3 regions of the Bacillus sp. AP8 genome follow, and region 1 is predicted to be linked to each of the others. Evidence: predicted binding sites of a transcription regulator. Region 1 holds the regulator's gene; each other region holds the start of a gene.
What was found. The regulator CtsR, encoded in region 1, represses protease genes until heat stress. The targets are predictions, from matches to a motif close to ATGGTCAATAAAGGTCAAACA.

Region 1 (3,289 bases):
ATCCCGATAAAAGACATTGTATTCGGATATGATCTTCTTCATTAATCATAATACTAACTTTTTCATCATCAGAAAGAAAACATGCTCCTAATGGAGACTCTTGGGCTAGATGAGGACTAATTAAATGTTTCTCTACTAACATTCTTTTTTCTAATGGTTGAATCGCAGACATCTTAATTAGTTCTAGTTTTTTTTCTTCTTTTAAAGTCGTAAATTTTTCTTCAATTAACTCAATTAGCTCATTGGCCTCTTCATTTTGAAGAAGTGTCGAGAAAGTAAAATCCTGCAGATTCCTTGCTAAACGCACTCGACTACTTAAAACAATATCAGATTCAGGTCCTTCTTCATTCATCCAAGGACTTAGAGCCTGTTGTATAAAATGTTCTAAACTCAATCAAGGTCACTCCTTTTCTCAGAGTTACCTGATCTTTTTTCAAGTGCTCGAATTTCATCTCTAATCTCAGCAGCCTTCTCAAATTCTTCATGAATAATACTAATTGTAAGTTCTTGCTTTAAATCTTCTATTTTTTTTCGAAGTGAAATATTGCCACCAATTCTTTTGGGGATCTTTCCCGTATGAGTAGAATTTCCACTATGAAGTCGCTTTAATATAGGCTCGAGCTGATTTTGAAAAGACTTATAACAATTAGAACAGCCAAATCTTCCAAGACGAGCGAATTGTGGGTAACTCATATGACAATGTTCACAATGAATATCATCAGGATGCGAAAATGCATTTTGTTGCTTTGGAGTAAAGTTTTGATCTATATTTAATAAGCCGGCTAATAAGCTATTAATGGAAAAGCTAGGACCACCATTTAGCATTAACAATTCACTTTTTTCCTGCGAACACTTTTCACACAAATGAACTTCTGTTTTTTCCCCATTAACAATCTTTGTAAAATGAAGAGTAGCCGGGTTCTGTTTGCACTCTTGGCAAATCATCACAACACCTCTTCTAAAATCTATTGGTATTTAAGACTAGTAAGCATTGCCTTCATCATTCGAGCTCTAAGCTCATCTCGATAAGGTAATTCAATCATTAAAACCGAGCTGCTAATAACGCTTAGCATAATTTTCGCTTCACGTTCACTAATGATTTTCTCTTCTACAAGTCTAAAAATCATATTTTCTGCCATTTGTTGAGGAAGTTTTGTGTCAATGAGGTTGAGTAGCTGATCAACAATCTGAGCATAATCATACAATTGTACTTTGGCAATACGGATAAAACCACCACCACCACGTTTACTTTCGACTACATATCCCTTTTCAGTTGTAAAACGAGTATTAATGACATAATTGATTTGAGAAGGCACACATTGAAATTTATCCGCTATTTCGCTTCTTTTTATTATTACAATGTCCTTCTCACTATTACTAAGCACATTCTTTAAGTAAGTTTCAATTATGTCAGATATATTTTTCATCTTACCCCCTCCAATCTGCGTTAACATCTTGATTGCTCAGCATAAATAACATTCCTCTTGACTTTGACTATATTTGACTATAATTATATTGGAAAGAACACCTTTTTGCAACTCAGGTGTCTTTACTATATACTCTATATTCGCCAAACTCTCCCCTTATTTATACCTCATTTTCTCATAATCTTAACGTAAAAAATGCTCTTTTTAATTATTCTTTTCTTCATGGAAGAGATTTATTATCTCGTTTTCTATTTCATATTTTATTATATTCACTTTTTATTTTTGTTCTCCTGCTTTTTTGTAACATAATTATACACACCTTCTTATAGACAACAAAAAAAGACCAACATCTCAGTTGGTCTTTTGCTTTGCCTGGCAACGTCCTACTCTCATAGGGGGAGACCCCCAACTACCATCGGCGCTAACTTCCGTGTTCGAATGCCGACGAACGATAAGCAGCGAATCTCTTCGTCCATTTCACTCGTTCCGTCCTCATGTACATTGTACATTCCGGGCGTCACTCCTTCATGTCCTCGACCTTCTTGCTTCTCCTTCGTCGGTTTACTATTTGGCTGACCTTTTTGTTGTTTAATCATTCGGATTTTTCTTTTACAATCGAGTAGAGGGAAAATAAAATGATTTATTTTCGCCCCTCTCCCAACACCGTACGTACGGTTCGCGTATACGGCGTTTCAATTTATATTACAGTGTGTACTTTCAGATAGTGTTCTAAAGCAGAGGGTATTCCCCTCTGCTTTAGTCTTTGATTCGAAAGTGCTCTTTGAACAACTTTCGATAATCCTATATATCGGTAGCCTTTTCGACAGAAGGCCAATCCTTTCGCTTCTTCCTTCGGAATCCCTAGTTGAATGAGCGATTTAATTTGTTTCCTAAGTACCTTCCATTGCTTCCAAATGATTACCCTAATTCTTGAGCGTAACTTCGTATCTATTCGTTCTGTTACTTTCTTCATGTTTGCTATTCTGAAGTAATTGACCCATCCGAATATAACTTGTTTTAATTTCACTATTCGATTGTCTAACGAAATACTCCAATTTCGCTTAGTCAGTCGGCGAAGCTTTCTTTGAAATTTCTGTATGGAAGTGAGATGTGGCTTCACTTGATATTTCTTATTTTTAAAATCATAGTAATATCCAAACCCTAAGAATTTCAAATCTTCTGGGCGAGATACCTTACTCTTTTCTACATTGACTTTCAATCCTAATTTCTTTTCTATAAATCTCACGATTGATGTCATCACTCTATTCGCTGCTTTCTCGCTCTTAACAAAGATAAGAGCGTCATCAGCGTATCTCACGAATGGAAGTTCTCTACCTTCTAGTTCCTTATCCAGTTCGTTCAACATAATATTGCTCAATAGTGGACTGAGGTTCCCTCCTTGCGGAGTTCCAATTGGTGTTTCTTCATAATTTCCGTTCACCATAACTCCACTGACTAAGTACTTTCTTATTAAAGAAATCACATCTCCATCCTTAATTGTGTTAGATATGATTCGCATGAGTTTATCGTGATGAACTGTATCGAAGAATCTTTCAAGGTCAATATCCACTACCCAATCATATCCATCATTCAGAAATTCCAAGCTCTTTATGATAGCCATCTCACAACTTCTTTTTGGTCTAAAACCGTAACTGAATTCACTGAACTGCTCTTCAAATATCGGACTGAGAACTTGATGGATGGCTTGTTGAACGACTCGATCCACTACTGTTGGTATTCCCAATTTGCGCATCTTACCATTTTCTTTTGGAATCTCCACTCTTAAGGCAGCTTGTGGTTGGTATTTTCTTGTTCTGATGCGCTTACGCAGCTCATCCTTATTCTCTTTCAGATATTGCTTT
Region 2 (3,289 bases), on a different contig from region 1:
AAAAAAGAAATGTTGTAAACGTTCTTATTTACGTGGGGCTTTTTTAGCAGGTGGATCTGTAAATAATCCTGAAACATCTTCTTACCATTTAGAAATTTATTCGCTGTATAAAGAGCATAACGACGCATTGTGTGGCTTAATGAATAGCTTTGATTTAAAAGCTAAAACGCTAGAGAGAAAAAAAGGGTTTATCACATATTTAAAAGAGGCAGAGAAAATATCAGAGTTCTTACGAATCGTTGGAGCAAATAATGCTATTATGCGCTTCGAAGATGTACGAATCGTTCGTGACATGAGAAACTCGGTTAATCGTCTAGTCAATTGTGAAACCGCAAACTTAAACAAAACGATAGGTGCTTCACTAAGACAAGTAGAAAATATCCAATATATTGAAGCGACTGTAGGGTTATCGATTTTACCTGATAAATTGAGAGAAATTGCACAGCTACGAGTTGCTTATCAGGATGTTACTTTAAAAGAATTAGGCGAAATGGTGTCTGGTGGTAAGGTAAGTAAGTCAGGTATCAATCATCGCTTAAGAAAAATAGATGACATTGCCAATCGATTAAGGGCAGGAGAAACTGTTAAATAATGAATATGACATTTGGGGGAGAAAAACAATGATTGAGAAACAGGTTGAAGTACGATTAAAAACTGGTTTACAAGCAAGGCCAGCTGCATTATTTGTTCAAGAAGCTAACCAATTTTCAAGTGATGTTTTTTTAGAGAAAGATGGGAAAAAAGTCAATGCTAAAAGTATTATGGGGTTAATGAGTCTTGCTATAAGCTCGGGTACAAGTATTATTATTAGTGCTCAAGGTAAAGACGAGCAGAAAGCAGTAGATTTCTTAGTAGAATTCGTGCAAAATGATGCCTAATATAAATCTTGTAATTGGTGAGTATGTTTCTTCATTCTCCATTGGTTACAATAAATAAAAGGAGGTGGCGCCGACATACTAGAAAGTATGAATTGGTTGTCACCTCGTTTCTTTATAGTCAAAATAAAAACCTTACCCTCTAGTAGCTAGTTCCTTATAGAGGGTAAGGTTTAATGTGATCGCCACATATTTGTTCTTCAGTGACTTTCTTATTATTTGTCTTTTTTATCTTCAAGATCATTTCGTGTAATAACTTGGTCAATTAAGCCATATTCTAATGCTTTATGAGCTTCCATGAAATTATCACGTTCAGTGTCTCTTTGAATGACTTCAAGTGGTTGACCAGTACGTTCAGCTAAAATGCCATTTAATTTGTCGCGTAAGTGAAGAATACGACGAGCTGCAATTTCAATTTCAGTGGCTTGACCTTGCGCTCCACCTAATGGTTGGTGAATCATTACTTCACTGTTTGGAAGAGCATAACGTTTTCCTTTTTCACCTGCTGCAAGTAAAAAAGCACCCATTGAAGCAGCCATACCGATACAAATAGTAGAAACTTTTGGTTTGATATATTGCATTGTATCGTAAATTGCCATACCTGCAGTAATGCTACCACCAGGGCTATTTATGTAGATCGTAATATCCTTTTCTGGATTTTCAGCCTCTAAGAAAAGTAATTGTGCCACAATTGAATTTGCTACATTATCATCAATTGCACTACCAAGCATAATGATACGGTCTTTTAAAAGACGAGAATAAATATCATAAGCGCGCTCGCCACGGCTTGTTTGCTCAATAACTGTAGGGATTAAATTCATTTTATTGTTCCTCCTTGTATAGAGAATAATTAAACGCAATTCTTAATGAAATCGCTGTATCCATATGATACACTTTTTGGTCAATTTAGGTCAAACAAAAGCGTTGTATATCTCTTATATTTTCTTCGACAACTTATAACATCTTTCCCAATGTTCTAAAAAAATAAACATTTTTCAGGATTTTTTTATGATAAAGGAAACTATTGTAATTCGTGATATGAATTATATTTATATAATGAATGAGAGTAAAAAATCTAAGTTAAATGAATTGAAAATGTTAAAATAATCGGTTTTAGCTAATTTTTGAAGGTAACTATTATGTATGATGCATTTCAAAAATATTTTATTGAGATAATTTATGTATGTTATATTAGTTGAATTTTATAAAGTGAAGAAATAAGTATCATGTAACTTTGAATATCGAGTGTTTACAGATGTTGAAAAGTTGCTAGGTATTTTAATATTATTGCAAAATTTGAATGACTACAATATAATGAAAGTCTGATTGTTTCCATTATATGCCCTCGTGGTGCAACGGATAGCACGTGAGATTCCGGTTCTTAAAATGGGGGTTCGATTCCCTCCGAGGGCGTCAAAGGCGAGGAGAAAGAAGATCCCTCTATGCATGAATGCGTAGAGGGATTTTTTGAAGGAGTCAGAAATGAAAGGGCTTACTCTCGCGTCTTTATTATACGTGAAGATGGTTTTCTAATAAGAATAATAGGGGAATCAGAAGCAAAAGGATGTAAATTTTTATGAAGCATTATGAATCAAATAGCATATTTATAGAATTATAGTAGTCTAAAAGAATAAGTTGGATATATACACCGGATAAACTACATCCTAATAAATCTAATTATTATGAAAATTAATAAGTAATATTATATGATTTATGTATGATCTGTTATTTTTGGTATAATTTATTATAGTCAAAATATTCAAGGAGGATGTAAAATTAAGTAATAGAGGAGGGAGTCGCTATGAATATGAAGCAAGGCTTATTTCAACAACAAACACTAAAGTTAACGATGACACATGAATTGAGTCAAGCGATTGCTCTTTTACAATATTGTTCTCAAGATCTAGTTTCTTTTTTAGAAAATAAGGCCACGGAAAATCCACTCATTTCTTTGGATAGCCAAGGAACCGTATCAGATTTTAAAACAAAAAACAAAAAACAACGAGAAGCCGATCCTAAGTACTGGATAGAACAGATAGGTGAAGTGAAAGTTAGTTTGGAGAATTATCTCCTATCTCAAATTCCACAGAATTCTTTAAAAGATAATCAGAAAAAAATCATTCGCAACCTTATTTATAATTTAGACGAGAATGGATACCTAAGAGCTCCAATTATTGATTTAGCAAATAATTTGGGTGAAAGTGTAACAGCAGTTGAAGAAGTATTACGAATCATTCAGTCATTGGAGCCAGCAGGAGTTGGGGCGAGAGATTTACAAGAATGCTTGTTGTTGCAAATTGAGAGAAAAGATTGTTCTGCGATCACGTATAAAGTGTTAAAAAATTATTTCATAGAATTTGCTGAAAAGAAGTGGAAAGTTATTTCTAAAGAACTTGGTATTTCAATGAAGGAAA
Region 3 (3,289 bases), on a different contig from region 1:
TAGGATTACCTGCTCAAAAAAGAGCCAAACGCTTAAAAACAAAGATTACTCCAGAAATAGAAACAGCTCCCGAACAAATTATGTTGGGAGCTGTTTTATTTCTGGTCTAGATATGAATGTTACGCGAAAATTAATACGCATCCACCAACTATGAAGCAGTAGATAGAAAAATACATTAGATTGCCTCTTGCCATTATGCCCATGAACCATTTTAAAGCAAAGTAGGAAGCGACTAATGATGCTAGAAATGCAATGGTATAAGGTAGTGCCAACGTGCCAATTTGTGGATCGTTGATAATATCACTGAAGCTTAATATCATTCCTCCAACACTAATTGGGATGTACAACAAGAATGAAAAGCGTAAAGCTGTTTCTTGCTTAGTACCAAGAAGCATTGAAGCAACAATGGTAGCTCCTGAACGGCTAATACCCGGTATAAGAGCTACAGCTTGAGCCAAGCCAATAATAATTGTATCTTTTAATGATAAATCATTATCATTTTTTCTCCCTTTAAGCTTGCGGATGGACCATAGCGCAATCCCTGTGATTATTAAGGAAACCGCTAGTATTTTTATGCCTTTAAAATGCTCAGCAATATAATCATCAAATAAAACTGCTGCTACGGCTGCAGGAATTGTTGCAATGATTAAGTAAATAATAAATCGAAAATCGGCTTTCGCACTTTCTTCTCTTTTGGTTAAATAAAGTAATCCATTTTGAATTAAGCGCCAAATATCTTTTCGATAAATTAATACAACAGCAATTAAAGATGCTGTATTTACAAGTAATTCAAAACTCATTCCTGGAATTTCTATACCAAAGAAGTGTTGCATTAACACAAGATGACCACTAGAAGAAACAGGAATGGGTTCTGTAAAACCTTGCACTAATCCTAAAAATAAGTATTTCAGTAATAAAAGTAAATCCACTATTGAACCTCCGAAAATTTATAAATCTCATCTTTTCATTTAACACTAAGGTAATGGAGAAAGTAAAGAGTATTAGGGGTATGGAAAAGTTCCTTAAATGTAAAAAATAGGTATGTTTATAAGGTTTGGCTATGTGGGAATAATATAGATGGTTTCAACTATAAGGAGGGAAGACTGTATGGGACAATCCCGACAATTTAGAGCAGGACAGAAAGCACCAAATAACGGGTACTATGTCGAAGTTGGTGAAACAGGTAGTATGGTCAAAAATCCTAAGAAAATCCACTTGCAAGCTGGAGATGATTTTCCGGAAAACTCTAATCATAATCGACTTTGGACATACCAGAGAAAACCTTAATAACATACAAATAAGCCCCCACTTCTTGCCAAAATGGGGGTTATTATCATATTATTCATAATTCAATATTTATTGTAGAAAGCTGTCTTTACATATGTGTAAAAAGTTGTATAATAATATTAAAGGTCAAAAAAGGTCAAACTTGTTATTTGACTAAACTTAAACCATTTATGTTTGGAACTAAAGATTTATTTTAGCTTTAGTAGCTAGCATATTAATACCGTTGTTTAGAGGAGGGGCTAATATGGATTTTAATAAAATGACTGAACGTGTGCAGCAAGTGTTAGTTGGAGCACAACAATTTGCACAGAGTAACCAAAATCAGGAATTAAAGATTGCCCATGTTTTGGCAACGATGATTCAACAAGATGATTTCATTTTACAAAGGGTTTTGGAAAACCAACACATCCAATTACAAGCTTTTGCAAATGCGGTAAATGAAATAATTGATGGATTACCTCAAGTTTCTACTTCATCAGGAAGTAGCCAAGTATATATGTCACAAAATCTCCAAAATGCGATTGATGCAGCATGGAAAGAAATGAGCAAGTTAGAGGATGAATATTTATCGATTGAACATTTATTACTTGCATTCTTTTCAAGTTCAGCTGATGAAATAAAGGTTTTGAAAAGAAAATTCAATTTAGATTCAAAGACAATTTTGGTGACAATTAAAGAAATAAGGGGGAGTCAAAAAGTGACTAGTTCTAATCCGGAAAGCACATATGAAGCTTTAAAAAAATATGGACGTGATCTTGTTGAAGAAGTGAAGAATGGAAAATTAGATCCTGTTATTGGCCGTGACTCTGAAATTCGAAATGTTATTCGCATTTTATCAAGAAAAACAAAAAATAATCCAGTCTTAATAGGTGAACCAGGTGTTGGTAAAACAGCTATTGTAGAAGGATTAGCACAAAGAATTGTTCGAAAAGATGTACCGGAAGGATTAAAAGATAAAACCGTTTTTTCACTTGATATGAGTTCATTAATTGCAGGTGCTAAATTCCGTGGAGAGTTTGAAGAAAGATTAAAAGCCGTTCTAAATGAAATCAAAAAAAGTGAAGGGAAAATATTATTATTCATAGACGAACTGCATACGATTGTTGGAGCAGGTCGTACGGATGGAGCTTTAGATGCCGGTAATATGTTGAAACCAATGCTGGCTCGTGGAGAATTACATTGTATTGGGGCAACTACTTTAGATGAGTATCGACAATACATTGAAAAAGATCCAGCATTAGAGCGTCGTTTTCAACAAGTACTAGTTAAGGAACCAGATGTAGAGGATACAGTTTCAATTTTACGTGGATTAAAAGAAAGATTCGAAGTTCACCATGGGGTTCGGATTCATGATCGTGCGCTTGTTGCTGCGGCTACACTAAGTAATCGCTATATTACTGATCGTTTTTTACCAGATAAAGCAATTGATTTAGTAGATGAAGCTTGTGCGATGATTCGTACGGAAATTGATTCTATGCCTACGGAATTGGATGAATTAACTCGTAAAGTAATGCAATTGGAAATTGAAGAAGCAGCATTAAAGAAAGAAGAGGATGCGCAAAGTAAGCTACGCTTAGAAGCTTTACAAGAAGAACTTGCTAATTTAAAAGAAGAAGCAAACAGCATGCGTTCACAATGGGAGCTAGAAAAGTCAGGTTTGCAAAAAATTCAAGAAAAACGGGAATTACTAGAAAAGTTAAAACGTCAATTAGAAGATGCGGAAAACGCGTATGACTTAAATAAAGCGGCTGAATTGAGACACGGTAAAATACCTCAATTAGAGAAAGAGCTACATCAACTAGAGGAAGATGTAAATAACAGTAAAAATGAATCGAAACTATTGAGAGAAGAAGTAACAGAAGAAGAAATTTCTTCTATTGTTGCTCGTTGGACTGGAGTCCCTGTTACTAGACTGATGGAGGGTGAAAGAGAAAAATTACTTCGCTTAGAAGATGTACTGCACCAACGTGTAGTGGGACAAGATGAAGCAGTTCAACTAGTT

Region 2: the regulator CtsR is predicted to act here: its motif matches at 1,773-1,793, upstream of clpP (ATP-dependent Clp endopeptidase proteolytic subunit ClpP).
Region 3: the regulator CtsR is predicted to act here: its motif matches at 1,410-1,430, upstream of clpB (ATP-dependent chaperone ClpB).

The regions. Positions count from the first base shown of each region.
Region 1 is NZ_CAPG01000091.1:618-3,906, reverse strand. It holds gene BN349_RS21340 (protein arginine kinase) at 1-394, opposite strand, end outside; gene BN349_RS21335 (UvrB/UvrC motif-containing protein) at 391-945, opposite strand; gene BN349_RS21330 (CtsR family transcriptional regulator) at 966-1,427, opposite strand; gene ltrA (group II intron reverse transcriptase/maturase) at 2,125-3,289, opposite strand, start outside.
Region 2 is NZ_CAPG01000056.1:32,781-36,069, reverse strand. It holds gene whiA (DNA-binding protein WhiA) at 1-592, shown strand, start outside; gene BN349_RS14240 (HPr family phosphocarrier protein) at 621-878, shown strand; gene clpP (ATP-dependent Clp endopeptidase proteolytic subunit ClpP) at 1,091-1,696, opposite strand; tRNA gene BN349_RS14230 (tRNA-Arg) at 2,217-2,288, shown strand; gene rpoN (RNA polymerase factor sigma-54) at 2,677-3,289, shown strand, end outside.
Region 3 is NZ_CAPG01000008.1:41,425-44,713, forward strand. It holds gene BN349_RS25695 (hypothetical protein) at 1-110, shown strand, start outside; gene BN349_RS01380 (undecaprenyl-diphosphate phosphatase) at 120-929, opposite strand; gene BN349_RS01385 (YjzC family protein) at 1,108-1,287, shown strand; gene clpB (ATP-dependent chaperone ClpB) at 1,532-3,289, shown strand, end outside.